Regions from separate parts of the Shewanella sp. 10B genome, predicted to be linked through region 1. Evidence: predicted binding sites of a transcription regulator. Region 1 holds the regulator's gene; the other holds the start of a gene.
The links. Region 1 encodes MetJ, which represses methionine synthesis genes. Its sites were predicted from a motif close to TAGACGTCTAGACGTCTA; they were not measured.

Region 1 (7,605 bases):
TCCATCCATGGCGATAAGTGTGTGGGTTGTATGTACTGCGTGGCGGCGTGCCCCTACAAGGTACGTTTTATGAATCCCGAAACCAAAGTGGCAGACAAGTGTAACTTCTGTAAGGACACGCGTTTGGCCCGGGGTGAAGAGCCCGCCTGCGTGACTGTGTGTCCGACCGATGCCTTAGTCTTTGGCGATGCCAACGATCCACAGAGTGAGGTCGCTATGCTACTCAACACTAAGATCACTTACCAAGATAAGACCCATTTAGGCACCAAGCCTAGGGTATATCGCGTTCCTACCAAAAGAGGGGGGATTTGATTATGAACAATACTTGGGGCGATATGGCGCAATATGATCCCGTCACTTGGCATTGGATCATCGCCGTGTATCTGTTTATGGCGGGTTTATCCGCCGGAAGTTTGTTGATTGGTATCGGTTTGCGTTGGTTTAATAAGGATCAAGCGCAGGGTGAGACCAGTATTCTCAAGGCCGCCGCCATTATTGGCCCAGTGGCCATTTGCCTAGGCTTGGCATGTTTAGTGTTTGATTTAACGAAGCCTTTCCACTTCTGGCTGATTTTAATCAACTATAACTTCCAGTCCGTTATGGCGATTGGGGTATTAGCGCTACTGGCTTACTCACCCTTGGCATTTGCCTACGCGATTCTTGTGCTGCGTGGTGAACTGCCAAAGTGGGGCTTAGGTTTCCTCGTGCCTATTGCTAAGCTGCTGATGCCCTTTAGAAAGCTGATTGAAGTGCTGCTGTTTATCCTCGCGATTGGTGTAGGCGCTTACACAGGCTTCTTAATTTCGGCCATGAATGCCTATCCAATGCTGAACACTGCGGTATTGCCGGCGCTGTTCTTAGTCTCTGGTTTATCGGCGGGCGCGGCGGCTAATGCGGTGCTGGCGCTGGTGATGTTCAAGACCGATAGCCACGACAAGACTTTAGCTAAAATGCATGGCTTAGAGTTGCCAGTGATGGCCATCGAAATCATGTTCCTGTTTATGTTGTTCTGCGCCTTGTACTTTAAGGGCGGTGCGGCTGCTGCGGCGCTGGCATCACTCACCTCTGGCGTGTGGGCGAGCGTATTCTGGATTGGCGTGGTCGGGATTGGTTTTGGTATTCCACTGCTGTTTATGCTGCTGCCTTCCGCGACTCGCCACAGCAAGGGCGCGATGATCATGGTGGCCTGCGCCAGCTTAACCGGCGTGTTAGCCCTGAGACACTTTATTGTGTATGCGGGACAAAGCTACCTGAGCTAAGTGATGTTAGAGAATGCTCTAACCCATGGCATTCAAACTAGCGCAACAAATATGAGTATTACTTTAATGCGATTAAGTGATACTCAAATGGGGTACAACACGCATCCCTGCAAGCAAAAAGCACCGATTAACGGTGCTTTTTTATGGCTGCGATTGGCAGGATTGGAAGGGGGTTATTGCGGTAATTATTGCGGCAATAGCTCAATCACAGATTTCACCGTAAGCACTAAGGCGCTGATAGCGCAGAGGGCTAAGGTTGCCATCTTGGTCTTATGCTTATCCACATTCCCCACCAGTTTACCCGCCACTAAATAGCCTAAAAAGACTGAGGGCAGCAGCATCAGGGATAACCATAAATGCTTGATTTCGAGCAGGCCCGTCACCCCAAGAATGACCAGCGCTATGGTCGAGCTGAAAATAAAGAAGGCAGAGAGTGCGGCGCGAAATTTTGAGGCATCCTTACCCGCCAACAAAATCGCCATCGGCGGGCCACCAATGGCGGCAATATTACCAAAGATCCCCGATACTACGCCCGCGCCAAACAGGGTTGCTTTATTCACTGGCAGGCTGAATTTATACAGGCTCAGCACCACGGCGACCGCCACAATGCCAGCAATCGCCAGACCAAGAATCGGCTGCGGTGCAAACAGCAACAGGCTGGCACCGATAAAACCTCCGGGCACACGACCGATTAACGCATATTGCAAGCCGTTGAATTCTAAGTGGCCACGCTCACGCAGTAGGGTGAGTAGGGCGATGGAAAAGCCCATCACAATCACGGGGGCGGGCACTAATTCGGGGTCGACAATATACAGCAGCGGACTCGCCACCACGGCAAGGCCAAAGCCAATCAGACTTTGGGTGAGGGCACCTAAAAACACAATCACAGACGCAATGGCGAGCGTTTGTGGATCTATCAAGGAGAACATAGGATTCCATCAAAAACAAAATAGGGATCGTTACTCTAACCCATCAGGCAAGATGAGTATTAACGATCCCTAATAATTAGTTACGGCAGGATTATGGACGCCTGAGCGTTATTCCATATCTTCCCACTCGATCCCCATTTCGTCCATCAACCGTTTCGCTTCGGCGGGAATGCTGTCTGGGCTATCTTTCGACAGATCGGCATCATTAGGCAGAGGCTGGCCGGTGTAGGCATGCAAAAATGCTTCACACAAGAGTTCGCTATTGGTGGCGTGGCGCAGGTTGTTCACCTGACGACGGGTACGTTCATCCGTGAGGACTTTTAGCACTTTGAGCGGAATAGACACAGTAATTTTCTTTACTTGTTCATTCTTCTTGCCATGTTCAGCATAGGGGCTGATGTATTCCCCATTCCATTCAGTCATTGACTCACCTGTTATAACGCTAAATTCGGGGCAGATTTTAAACCCTTACAGATAACAGTCAAATTATTGCTACTATTTCTTAGTGATTGCAAACAGATTTCTTTATGTTTAGACGTCTAAACGTCTTAACGCCTATTGACGATGCCACTGGGCTTAGGTACATTTAGACGTCCAGACATCTCTTTGCGAACTTAGGAGTTCCCGATGACCGCAGGCAAATTAGTGACCGAACGTCAATTAGCCACATTAGCAGTGCGTCAGGGTATCGAAAGCGATACTCAGTATGGCGCTGTGGTGCCGCCAATTTACCTGTCGACGAATTACGCCTTCGATGGTCATAAAAATCCTCGCGAATTTGATTACAGCCGTTCCGGTAATCCTACCCGCAGCATCCTAGGTGATGCCTTAGCTAAGCTGGAAAAGGGCGCAACTGGTGTAGTGACTTGCACTGGCATGGCAGCCATTACTTTAGTGACTACGTTGCTCGGCCCCGATGATTTATTGGTGGTGCCCCACGATTGCTACGGCGGTTCTTACCGTTTATTCACTAACTTGGCTAAAAAGGGCCAATTTAAACTGCTGGTGGTCGATCAAACCGACGCCCAAGCGCTTGAGCAAGCTATCGCCCTGCAACCTAAGATGGTGTGGATTGAAACCCCCTCTAACCCTCTGCTGCGAGTCGTCGATATCGAAGCTATCGCGGAGGCGAGCCACGCCGTGGGCGCTTTAGTGGTGGTCGACAACACTTTCCTCTCGCCCATTTTGCAGCAACCACTATTACTCGGTGCCGATATCGTTATCCACTCCACCACTAAGTACATCAATGGTCACAGCGATGTGGTGGGCGGCGCGGTGATCGCCAAAGATCCTCAACTCGGTGAGACCTTACATTGGTGGTCGAACACCTTGGGCTTAACGGGTTCAGCTTTTGATAGTTATCAAACCCTGCGTGGTCTGCGTACCTTAGCCGTGCGTATTCGTGAGCACCAAAGCAATGCCCAGCGTATTGTGGACGTGCTGACGAGCAGCCCAGTGGTGAGCAAAGTGTATTACCCCGGCCTTACGGACCACCCCGGCCATGCCATTGCCGCCAAGCAGCAAAAAGGCTTTGGCGCTATGCTGAGTTTTGAGCTTAAGGGCGGCGAGGCCGAAGTGGTCGCCTTTTTAGATGCCTTAAGTTTATTTAGCGTGGCCGAGAGCTTAGGTGGCGTTGAGAGTCTCGTGGCCGTGCCCGCGACTATGACACACAGGGCGATGGAGCCCCAAGCGCGTTATGAAGCTGGCATTAAAGACACCCTATTACGTTTGTCGGTTGGTATTGAAGATGCCGACGACTTAGTTGCAGATATTCAAGCAGGATTGGCCGCCGTCGCGGCTTGTCAGTAGAGGAATTCGAGATGGCACGTTGTCACTTACATAAATTTGGTGGTTCCAGCTTAGCCGATGCCGATTGTTATCGCCGAGTCGCCCATATTCTGTTAACCCATGGTCATAGTGATGATCTGGTGGTGGTGTCTGCCGCGGGTAAAACCACTAACTTTTTATATAAATTATTGTCCCTGCGCGATAGCAACCAATTATGGCAGGAAGAGTTACAAGTCCTTATCAGCTATCAGCAAGGCTTGATTGAGCAGCTGTTATCCAATGAGCAAGCGCGGGATCTGCGTGAGCGTTTAACCACGGATAAGGCCCAGTTAATCAGTCTGTTATCCTTAGATTCCCGTAACGATTACCAAATTAGCCATGTGGTGAGCTTTGGGGAGCGTTGGTCGGCGCGCCTGATGGCTGCGCTGCTGCGTGAATCGGGTGTGGCCGCAAGTCATGTGGATGCCTGTTCGATTCTCGTGGCCGACGAGGCCGCCGTGCCGCAAATTCGTGTGCAAGAATCCCGTACCAAAGTGCAAACCTTACTGGCCGCGCATCCTAACGAGCGTTTAGTGATCACTGGTTTTATCTGCGCCAACGAGCGTGGCGATACCTTGCTATTGGGTCGCAATGGCTCTGACTTTAGCGCCAGCCTAATTGCCAGCCTTGCCGACATTGAACGTGTGACCATTTGGACCGACGTTGAAGGGGTATTTAACGCCGATCCGAATAAGATCAACGATGCGAAATTACTCAAGAGCATGTCCCTCGCCGAAGCCGACCGCTTGGCGCGTTTAGGCTCGCCAGTATTACATTCACGCACTTTGCAGCCGCTGTTTAACACTGAGGTGAGCCTAGCCGTACGTTCAAGCTACGCCTCCCATACCGACTTTACCCTGATTGCTCCCCACAGCTCCTCGGCGAGTGCGCCTGTGGTGACTAACCTCAATGCCGTGGTGTTATTTGGCTTTAAGATCGCGGGCGATGTGGCTAGTCTGCTCGAGCAATTAGTCGAGGCAGGGTTAACGCCACTGGCCCATTGGGTATCGGCGCATCAACGACTCGAACTTGCCTATACCGCTGAAAACCAAAAACAAGTACAAAAGTTATTGGATGCACAGGCCGAAGCCCTCGGCATTAAAGATCTGCAAATAAATACCGAACTCGGTTTAGTGGCGCTTGTGAGTGCCGACGCCGAGCATTATCGCCGCAGTTTTGCCCGTTTACTGAGCCGCGACGCTAAGCCCTTGTTCAGTGGTGACTTAAGTCTGGTGACCTTAGTGCCACAGTCGCAGGTTAATCTGCTGACGCAAAAAGTGCATCGCCGCTGCGCTGGTCCACGTAAACGCATTGGCGTATTGCTGCTGGGCGTAGGCAATATTGGCGAGGCGTGGGTGAAGCTGTTTAAGTCCGTATCTCCATCGTTAAATCAAGAGCTTGAAGCGCGTGTCGAACTCGTCGGTTTAGTGAGTTCCAGCAAAGCCCTGATCAAGTCTACGGCTGTGGATTTGGAAAACTGGCAACAGGAATTCGATGCCGAGGCAACACCTTGGCAATATGAACACTTATTCGAACAATTAGAACAACTTAACTGTGACGAACTGATTGCATTAGACATCAGCGCCAGCGCCAGTTTGACCCTACAATACCCAGAGTTTTTCGAGCGCGGCATCCATATGGTCAGCGCAAACAAACTCGCGGGTTCTGGCCCGCTGCCGTTCTACCGCGAGCTGAAGGAGCAACTCGGTTATCGCCGTCTATTCTGGCGCTATAATGCCAGCTGCGGCGCGGGTTTACCTATTCAACACGCCTTAAACGATCTGCGTAATAGTGGCGATACGGTTGAGGCCGTCGGTGGGATTTTCTCTGGCACCCTGTGTTGGTTATTCGAGAAATACGATACCAGCAAACCCTTCTCGGAATTAGTGGTTGAAGCGCGTGGCCTCGGCATTACCGAACCCGATCCCCGCGACGATCTTTCTGGCCGCGATATGCAGCGCAAGCTGCTGATTTTAGCCCGTGAAATCGGTCTTGAAATCGAGCTTGAGGATATTGAGCTGCGCTCCTTAGTGCCAGCCCATTTAGCGGATATTCCTTTGGAGCAATTCCTTGCCCGTATCGGTGAGCTGGATGATGAGTTGCAGCAACAATACGGCGCGGCGGCGGAACAAAATAAAGTGCTGAGATATGTCGCCTCCTTGGACAATAGTGGTGCGGCACTGAAAGCCGAGGTGGGATTACAGTGGATTGATGCGAATCATCCCTACGCCAATCTTACGCCTGGGGACAATGTGTTTGTGATCCGCTCTGCTTTCTACCAAGGTAATCCTCTGATTATCCGTGGGCCGGGTGCGGGCCGTGAAGTGACGGCCGCAGCGGTGCAATCGGATCTGACCCAGATCTGTCGCGATCTGCTGCAAGAATAGTGATAAACCCAGACACTTAAATCTCGTATCTTCAAGTTGATTCGACCTATATTCATAGACTTAAAGGACTCATTCGAGTCCTTTTTTGTTGGCTAAAATTAGGTCTAGGATCTAAGTGGCAAACAAGGGATAAGAAAATGCCAAAAAGGGAGATTTTTTGGCTTGACTTAACCGCCAGTTTCTCTAGTATATGGACATATAGACGTCCAAACGTCCATATGGATTAAACTACTGCATCAATAAGTCGTACCAGCGCGATGGAGCGTCGCACTCGGGCGGTTGAGGAAATACACATGGCTTTTCATCACGCACAACATTCACATTCGCTAAACCAAAGTTTGTCTGAACTTAATGGCGATATTAATGTTTCTTTTGAGTTTTTCCCGCCATCAACCCCCGAAATGGAACAGATCCTGTGGAACTCTATTCGCCGTTTAGAGCCGCTGAATCCTAAGTTTGTTTCAGTGACCTATGGTGCAAACTCGGGCGTGCGTGACCGCACCCATGGCGTGATTGAACGTATTCAAAAAGAAACCAATCTGGTTGCCGCACCGCATTTAACCTTAGTGGATGCCAGCGACGAAGAATTGTTAGATCTGGCGAAGCATTACTGGAAATCGGGGATCCGCGACATAGTGGCACTGCGTGGCGATTTGCCTGCGGGCAGCCCAAAACCAACTCGCTTTGCGGCGGATTTAGTGCGCTTACTGCGCTCAGTGGCCGACTTTGATATTTCGGTCGCCGCTTACCCAGAAGTGCATCCAGATGCGGCTAATGCTCAGGCCGATTTGATTAACCTCAAGCGTAAAATCGATGCCGGTGCGAGCCGTGCTATTACCCAGTTTTTCTTCGATGTTGAATCTTACCTGCGTTTTCGCGACCGCTGCGTTGCGGCGGGAATTGATGTCGAAATCGTCCCCGGCATTTTGCCTGTGACCAACTTTACCCAGTTAAAACGTTTCGCGGGCATGACCAATGTTAGCCTGCCGAGCTGGTTGCATAAGCAGTTCGATGGCCTTGAAAATGATGCTGGAACCCGTCAGCTGGTGGGCGCTAACGTGGCGATCGATATGGTCAAAGTGTTATCACGTGAAGGTGTTAAAGATTTCCACTTCTACACCCTCAACCGCGCAGAGCTGACCTATGCGATTTGCCATACCTTAGGGGTTCGCCCAAAGGCGGTATAACGCAGTCAACATCCAT
Region 2 (7,605 bases), on a different contig from region 1:
GTGCGGCTTCGTCAACCTCAATCTGCACGGCATAAAGCGGTGCATGCACCTTAGCGATATCGCCTTTGGCGTAATACAGCTTGGTCACGACTCCCGCAAAAGGCGCCGGAATTTGCACTAAGGCTTTGTCGGTCATCACATCGGCGATGGGCTGATCTTCAGCAATCGTATCGCCCTCTTGCACCAACCACTCGACGAGCTCACACTCGACAACGCCTTCACCAATGTCCGGCAAAATAAAATCTTTAATCATACCGGACTCCTAGAAGTTCACCGATGCCTTAATGGCTTCAAAGGTTTTGAGCGCATCGGGCATATATTCTTTTTCGTGGACCAGTGGATATGGGGTATCTAGACCACATACACGGCTGATGGGTGATTCTAAATACAGGAAACATTCCTGCTGAATCGTCGCCGCGATTTCACCGGCAAAACCACCCGTCAATGGCGCTTCGTGGTTGATCAGTAAACGGCCTGTCTTCTTCACAGAATCGGCAATGGTATCTACATCCCAAGGCGCGAGTGTACGTAGGTCGATAATTTCGCAGGAAATCCCCTCTTTTGCCGCCATGTCAGCCGCTTTTTCGATGATTTCCATCTGTGCGCCCCAGGCTACTAAGGTGATATCTTTCCCTTCTCGGACCACTTCGGCTTTACCCAGCTCGATTTCATAATCGCCCGAAGGGACTTCACCCACTGAAGCACGGTATAAACGCTTTGGCTCGAAGAACACCACAGGGTTTTTATCGCGAATAGAGGCTAATAATAAGCCCTTGGCCTGCTCTGGATTACGTGGCACAACCACTTTTAAGCCTGGGGTTTGGGTAAAATAAGCTTCTGGCGATTGTGAATGATAATGGCCGCCCGCAATACCGCCACCATAAGGTGTACGAAACACTAGGCTTCCCACGTTAAATTCATTACCGCTGCGGTAACGGAATTTAGCTGATTCATTCACTATCTGATCGAACGCTGGAAAGATATAATCGGCGAACTGGATTTCCGCTACGGCGGTCATGCCATTAGAGGCTAAACCGTTGGCAAAACCCGCGATGCCTTGTTCAGTCAGCGGCGTGTTAAAGCAGCGGCTGCGACCAAACTTTTCCTGTAAACCTGAGGTTGCGCGAAACACACCACCAAAGTGGCCAACGTCTTCACCAAATACCACCATGCGCTCGTCAGATTGCATGGCGATAGACAAGGCCTCATTGACGGCCTGTAACATATTCATTTCTGCCACGGCTTATAGCCTCCCTGCACTTTTGGGATAGGATTGCGGATATTTCTTGATGTGTTCTTTAAGTTCACTCAGCTGCTTTTTCAGCGCTGGTGTTGGCTTGTCGTACACATCTTCAATGATCTCATCCAGCATAGGGATAGGTAATTTTTCAGCGACTTTAACGGCGGCTAACACTTCTTCACGGTACTTTTCGTAACGCTGGGCATCATCGGCTTCGGCCAACCAGCCTTTGTTGATCAACCATAACTTGAAGCGTTTGACTGGATCGTGTTGCTGCCACTTCGCCTCTTCTTCTTTGGAGCGATAGCCAGAAGGATCGTCAGAAGATGAGTGCGCGCCAAGGCGATAAGTCATGGCTTCAATCAACACGGGGGCATTATGCTCAATTGCATAGGCACGCGCCTGTTGCGTCGCCGCTAACACCGCCAGCATATCGTTACCGTCGACACGAATGGTGTGCATACCGTAACCCACACCGCGGCTAGCGATACCGTTACCGGCAAACTGCTCTTCGGTTGGAGTAGAAATCGCATAACCATTGTTACGGCAGAAGAAAATCACTGGGCATTTTAACACCGCCGCCATATTCAAGCCGGCGTGGAAGTCACCTTCAGACGCAGCGCCTTCACCGAAATAACAGACGGCAACATTACGTTTGCCCTGCATTTTCAGGCTATAACCGACACCTGTCGCTTGCGGGATTTGCGTGGCCAATGGCGATGAAATGGTTTGGTAGTTTAACGCCGCACAGCCGTAGTGGATTGGCATTTGGCGACCTTTACCTAAGTCCTTCTCATTGCTGAACATTTGGTTCATAAACTGGTCAGTGGTAAAACCACGATAACGCAGCGCCGCATGTTCACGATATTGCGCGAGGATCACGTCCTCAGAATCAAGCGCCGCGACACTGCCGACGATTGCTGCTTCTTCACCCGTACAGGTCATATAGAAGCTGATCCGTCCCTGACGCTGCGCGCCTAACATACGTTCGTCGAGTACCCGCGTGAACACGCAAGTATCGTAAATTTTGGTGGCTAAGGCTTCATCTATTACAGGCAAAACCGCGGTTTCATAGGTAGTGCCGTCTGCTTGTAGAATTCGAAGGATAGGAATGTGAAGCGATGCCTTATCCAAGAAGCCGACACGGTGCACTGTATCAGTGTTGAGTGTTGCTTTGCTCATATTGTGCTCTTGTTATCTCGTTACGCCATGGAAAATCCACAACGCCTAATTTATACGAATATGCCGGATGAACATTACGTTAACGTAAACTACCTATCAACCGTTGGCACAGTTCAAACGACAACTAATCCCCTGTGTGCATGTATATAATGCTTTACAAAACTAGCGAACATCTGGCGCGACTGAAGGGATCAGGCAAATCACAGTGCGATTGCCGATAGGCACCTTAGCATTGGGGAAGACAATCGCTTCAAATTCCTGTTCGACTTTAATTTCCTGCCCCCCCTCTTGGGCCAATACAAAGCCTTTCGGGAAAGCTCGGAAGTTTTCGACATCGGTCGCGAAGGTAAATTCAAAATCATCAAAATGTTTGTTAATCACCCGGCACACTTGATATAGATTCACCTTATCCGCTGAGAATGGCTCAAGCGCTAAGGGTTTGTCTGTGATAAGGCGCATAAACATCTCTTGGGCGGCAATAAAACGCGTCATATCGTTTTGCCCCATGGGATACACCTTACCTAATTCAATGGTAAAGGCATCGGCGCCATACTGCTCGGAGGAAAAATAACTAAAAGTCGTCGTCGGCTCATGGTGAAATAACACAGTATCTACGCCACTGGCGGCTAAAAACATGATTTGCTCGGCGCTGTAAGCCCGGCCGGGACGATAGGGATAAATTGCAAACTTTTCGTGTTTTGACGCCCGCATCGCCGTGTGCAAATCGTAGTGGATCCGCTGGCGCCCTGCGGCTGCGCCGTTAAAGAAGCGGTCGACATAGGCTTCTAATTTTTTCGCCCGCACCCGTTCAGGATTCACTAATCCCGGCGGATTTGAATGCTCACCACTAAACAGACGATTCATGTTCTCGTCGATAATGCGAGTGCCATTATTAATCGCTAAAGGGTTGCCAATAAGAAACAGCGTGCGTTGTTTGGCGATGATTTTTTGTTGGAGAAGCTGTTTGATTAAGGTATTGCAGAGTTCGATGGGGGCGGTTTCATTACCGTGGACACCGCAGGAGAGAATGACATCCTTACCTTGGGCTTGTGCTGGCTCAAAGACAATGACACCCGTGTCCCACACCTCGACTCGAGTATGTTCCCCTAAGGTGAAACTAAACTCATCACCGAGGGTTTGCGGATTGGCTAGGGTCAGCGCGAGAAAATCCTTCGAATCTAACAGAGCTTGTAACACAGAATTCTCCTTATAATAGCGTGTTAAAGACGGGATTTATGGCAATAACTGCCTGTTTCATTGCACTTATCGCTACCCGCCTTAAAAAGCGAATCCATACTAACACAAGTTTTTGGGCCGTTACTCTGTCATTCTGGTCAAACAAGCGCATTTCGCGGTAAAACCACAGCATCTTAGGCACATTTGGTCGACATAGGATTAATTTTGTCGGCACACTTGCTTTTAGGCATGAGTTTTATCACAATCCTTAGCCATCTAGACTTCTATCAGGATTTATCATGGCGTTAGCAACTTTCGGTGCCGGCTGTTTTTGGGGCGTGGAGTATTTCTTTAGACAAGTCAACGGCGTGACCAACGCGACCTGTGGCTATATGGGTGGCAATAACGAAGCGACCACCTATGAGGAAGTCAAAAAAGGCAAGACTGGCCATGCTGAAGTCGTGCAAGTGGAATTTGACCCAGCGATTGTCAGCTACGACGAGTTACTGGATGTGTTTTGGAAGAATCACAACCCGACCACGCTCAACATGCAAGGTGGCGATATTGGCACTCAGTACCGCAGTACCATTTTCTTCCACGACCGTGAGCAAAAAGCCACGGCAGAAGCTTCAAAACTGGCCTTTGCCCGCTCGGGCCGCTGGGGATTACGCCACATAGTGACTGAAATCGTGCCTTTGCAGCAATTCCATGTGGCCGAGGAATATCATCAAAACTATATCGATAAGAACAACTTACCAAGTTGCCATCTCGAGTACTGATCATAACCTGTAGCATCCGAGTGAGTGGCTTCTGCCACTCATCGCTGCAAATAAAAACGCACTCATAGGATTTCCATGAGTGCGTTTTTTTATCTGTAAAGAATGCTTAAACGGTAGATCAGGCGCTAAGCGCCTTATCGATCAAGGCCTGTGCGTCCTTAATAATATCGGCAAGATGTTGCTCACTGATAAAGCTCTCACCGTAAATCTTAAATAACGCCTCAGTGCCCGACGGCCGCGCCGCGAACCAACCATTGGCCGTCGCCACTTTAATGCCACCTATCGAGGCATTGTTACCTGGGGCGTGGGTTAATACGGCATCAATCTTCTCACCCGCCAGCAGAGTGGCGTTTAAGGTCTCAGCATTGAGCTTGGCAAATTTGGCTTTGTTCTCGAGGCTAATCGGGCTGTCGATACGCTTGTAGAAACTTTGACCGAACTGCGCCACTAATTCTTGATGGCGTTGCCCCGGCGTCTTGCCAGTAACCGCAAGCATTTCGGCCGCAAGCAGCACCAGAATAAAACCGTCCTTGTCGGTACACCAAGTCGTGCCATCACGGCGCAGGAAGGCGGCGCCCGCACTCTCCTCACCACCGAAGGCAATGGTTGCCTCGGCTAACCCATCGACGAACCACTTAAAGCCAACGGGAACTTCGAGTAATTTTTTGCCGTGGAAGGCGCAGATTTTATCGATAAGCGCACTCGATACCAGCGTCTTGCCGATGGCTAACTGCTCGCTCCATTGAGGTCTGTGGGTCAGCAGATAATCAATCGCAACCGCTAAATAGTGGTTGGGATCCATCAGCCCCGTGCCCGGACACACGATTCCGTGTCTGTCGTAGTCAGGGTCGTTACCCACACATAAATCAAAGGATTCTTTATGGGCCAGTAAGCCTGCCATCGCATAGGGCGAAGAGCAATCCATGCGGATCTTGCCGTCTTTATCAAGCGACATAAAGCTAAAGCTTGGGTCGACCTTATCATTAACTAAGGTGATATCGATACCATAATGCTTGGCAATCGGCGCCCAATAATGAATACCCGAGCCGCCTAATGGGTCAACGCCCAATTTCAGCTTAGCCTTGGCGATAGCATGCATATCAACCACATTGACTAAATCCGCCACATAGGGGGTAATCAAATCGATGGCATGCACATAGCCCGAGGTTAACGCGTCGGCATAAGCGAGCTTATTAACGCCCTTAAGCCCTGCGCGCAGGTAATCATTGGCGCGGGACTCAATCCACGCGGTGATATTGCCTTCGGCCGGTCCGCCATGGGGAGGATTGTACTTGATGCCACCATCCTGAGGCGGATTGTGAGATGGCGTGATGATCAAACCATCGCTTAACGCGGCACCAGTCAGTGCGGCTTCACGATTGGCGCAAATAATGGCATGGGACACCACAGGCGTGGGAGTAAAGCCATCATTTTGCTGAATATTAACAGTCACCTTATTGGCCGCTAACACTTCAATCGCCGACACATAAGCCGCATAAGATAAGGCGTGGGTATCGATACCTAAAAATAGCGGACCATCGATATTCACCGATTGGCGATAATCCACCACGGCTTGGGTAATCGCCCAAATATGGTCTTGGTTAAAACTTGCTTGAAACGCAGTTCCGCGGTGACCCGAGGTCCCGAATGTCACTCGTTGCTCGGCAGCATCCACATTAGGTTTGATGCTGTAATAATGGCTCATCAGCTTTGGAATATTCACCAGATCCGTCTGACTCGCGGTTTGTCCTGCCCGTTGATGTATTGCCACCTGATCCTCTCCTACTGGAAAATCGGTTAATTAAATGGAAACGCCGCATCATTGCGGCGTCGATAAAGGCGTTATACGCGTTCGGCAATGCCGTTGGCGATTTCGGTATCGCAACCAAATTGCACTAAGGCTTCGACTAAAATCGCCCGTTTTTTAGCAGTGTTATTGTTGGTCGTCACCCAAAATCCGGTATTACCGATTTCCTTCGGATTGGCGGTAGCACTGGCCTTGAGTAACTCTTCCCGTGAGCGCGCAAAATAGAGTCGATCGCGACCTTGGATCTGTAAAATTTGCGAGAATTGCGCTTGGCTCTGTTGATATAAACTCTCGAGCAAAAACAAGAAGCGACCCACTGCGCCTTTTTGCTGCGCTAACTTATGCTCATCCACCAATTGATTGAAATCGGTCGCAGAGACTAAGGTCTCAACTTGAGGTGCAACCTGTGGCTCAGGCGTCGCCGCCTCTAAACTCGGTTGGCTAATGGCCTGTGGCTGCGTTTGTTCAACCGCATCGACGGACAGGCCGAGTAATCGACGGAGAATGTCAGAGGCGCTCTCACCAATACGTTCCGTTTTGCTGGCAATATGACGATAGAGCTCTTCATCCACTTCGATGTATTTCATAACCTTATTATCCTTTGTTATTCGATAGGCTTAACCGAAAAAGTGCACCACAGGCGATCCTCGCAAAGGATCTGTGCGATCGTTGCCCCAGTGTATCTATCTCTATCAATCTGATAAAGCATCATTAATCTAAAAATGCGTGAAATCGCACATCAAATTAGCACAAGCGCGCTAATCGCTGAAAAAGCCAGCAAGTTGAACGACCACGGCCTCAAAATCGCCTCAAGACTTGTCAAACTTAACCCATTAGGGGCACAATCCGCAGCACTTTATGTACCACAGCACAGGCGACTTCATGAATTTTGCATCCACAGGTCAAGGAGAAGCAGTCCTCCTTATCCACGGACTCTTTGGCAATTTAGATAATCTTAAGGGGCTAGGACAAGTCCTCGAAGCAAATCATCAGGTTATTCGTGTCGATGTGCCTAATCACGGTTTGAGTGAACATTGGCAAACGATGGATTACCCAAGCTTAGCCAAGGCAATGGTGGCATTATTGGATGAACTTGCGCTTGAGCGGGTGCATATTGTTGGGCACTCCATGGGCGGTAAAATCGCCATGGCAACTGCCCTTGCCTACCCAGAACGCATCATCAGCCTAGTGGCCGCCGATATTGCCCCTGTTGCTTACCAGCCGCGCCATGATGCGGTATTTGCCGCACTCGAAAGTTTGCCACTCCAAGGCCACACCGACCGCCGCTTCGCGTTAGCGCATTTATTAGCGGGTGGCATCGATGAGCCGACCGCGCAGTTTTTACTTAAAAACCTCCAGCGCACCGACACAGGCTTTCGTTGGAAGATGAACCTCACTGGCTTAAAAAGCTGCTATCCCAA

Region 2: msrA (peptide-methionine (S)-S-oxide reductase MsrA) is a predicted target of MetJ. The motif match lies at 3,868-3,885, and genes of this name have one in related genera.

The regions. Positions count from the first base shown of each region.
Region 1 is NZ_JAMDJO010000003.1:525,783-533,387, reverse strand. Features, by position in the region: gene M0415_RS14565 (4Fe-4S dicluster domain-containing protein) at 1-312, shown strand, start outside; gene nrfD (NrfD/PsrC family molybdoenzyme membrane anchor subunit) at 315-1,259, shown strand; gene M0415_RS14555 (sulfite exporter TauE/SafE family protein) at 1,445-2,188, opposite strand; gene metJ (met regulon transcriptional regulator MetJ) at 2,297-2,611, opposite strand; gene metB (cystathionine gamma-synthase) at 2,834-3,997, shown strand; gene M0415_RS14540 (bifunctional aspartate kinase/homoserine dehydrogenase II) at 4,009-6,402, shown strand; gene metF (methylenetetrahydrofolate reductase) at 6,696-7,589, shown strand.
Region 2 is NZ_JAMDJO010000001.1:1,094,237-1,101,841, reverse strand. Features, by position in the region: gene M0415_RS04695 (dihydrolipoyllysine-residue acetyltransferase) at 1-253, opposite strand, end outside; gene M0415_RS04690 (alpha-ketoacid dehydrogenase subunit beta) at 263-1,240, opposite strand; gene M0415_RS04685 (thiamine pyrophosphate-dependent dehydrogenase E1 component subunit alpha) at 1,244-2,422, opposite strand; gene astE (succinylglutamate desuccinylase) at 2,585-3,619, opposite strand; gene msrA (peptide-methionine (S)-S-oxide reductase MsrA) at 3,898-4,377, shown strand; gene pgm (phosphoglucomutase (alpha-D-glucose-1,6-bisphosphate-dependent)) at 4,496-6,148, opposite strand; gene seqA (replication initiation negative regulator SeqA) at 6,220-6,771, opposite strand; gene M0415_RS04660 (alpha/beta fold hydrolase) at 7,067-7,605, shown strand, end outside.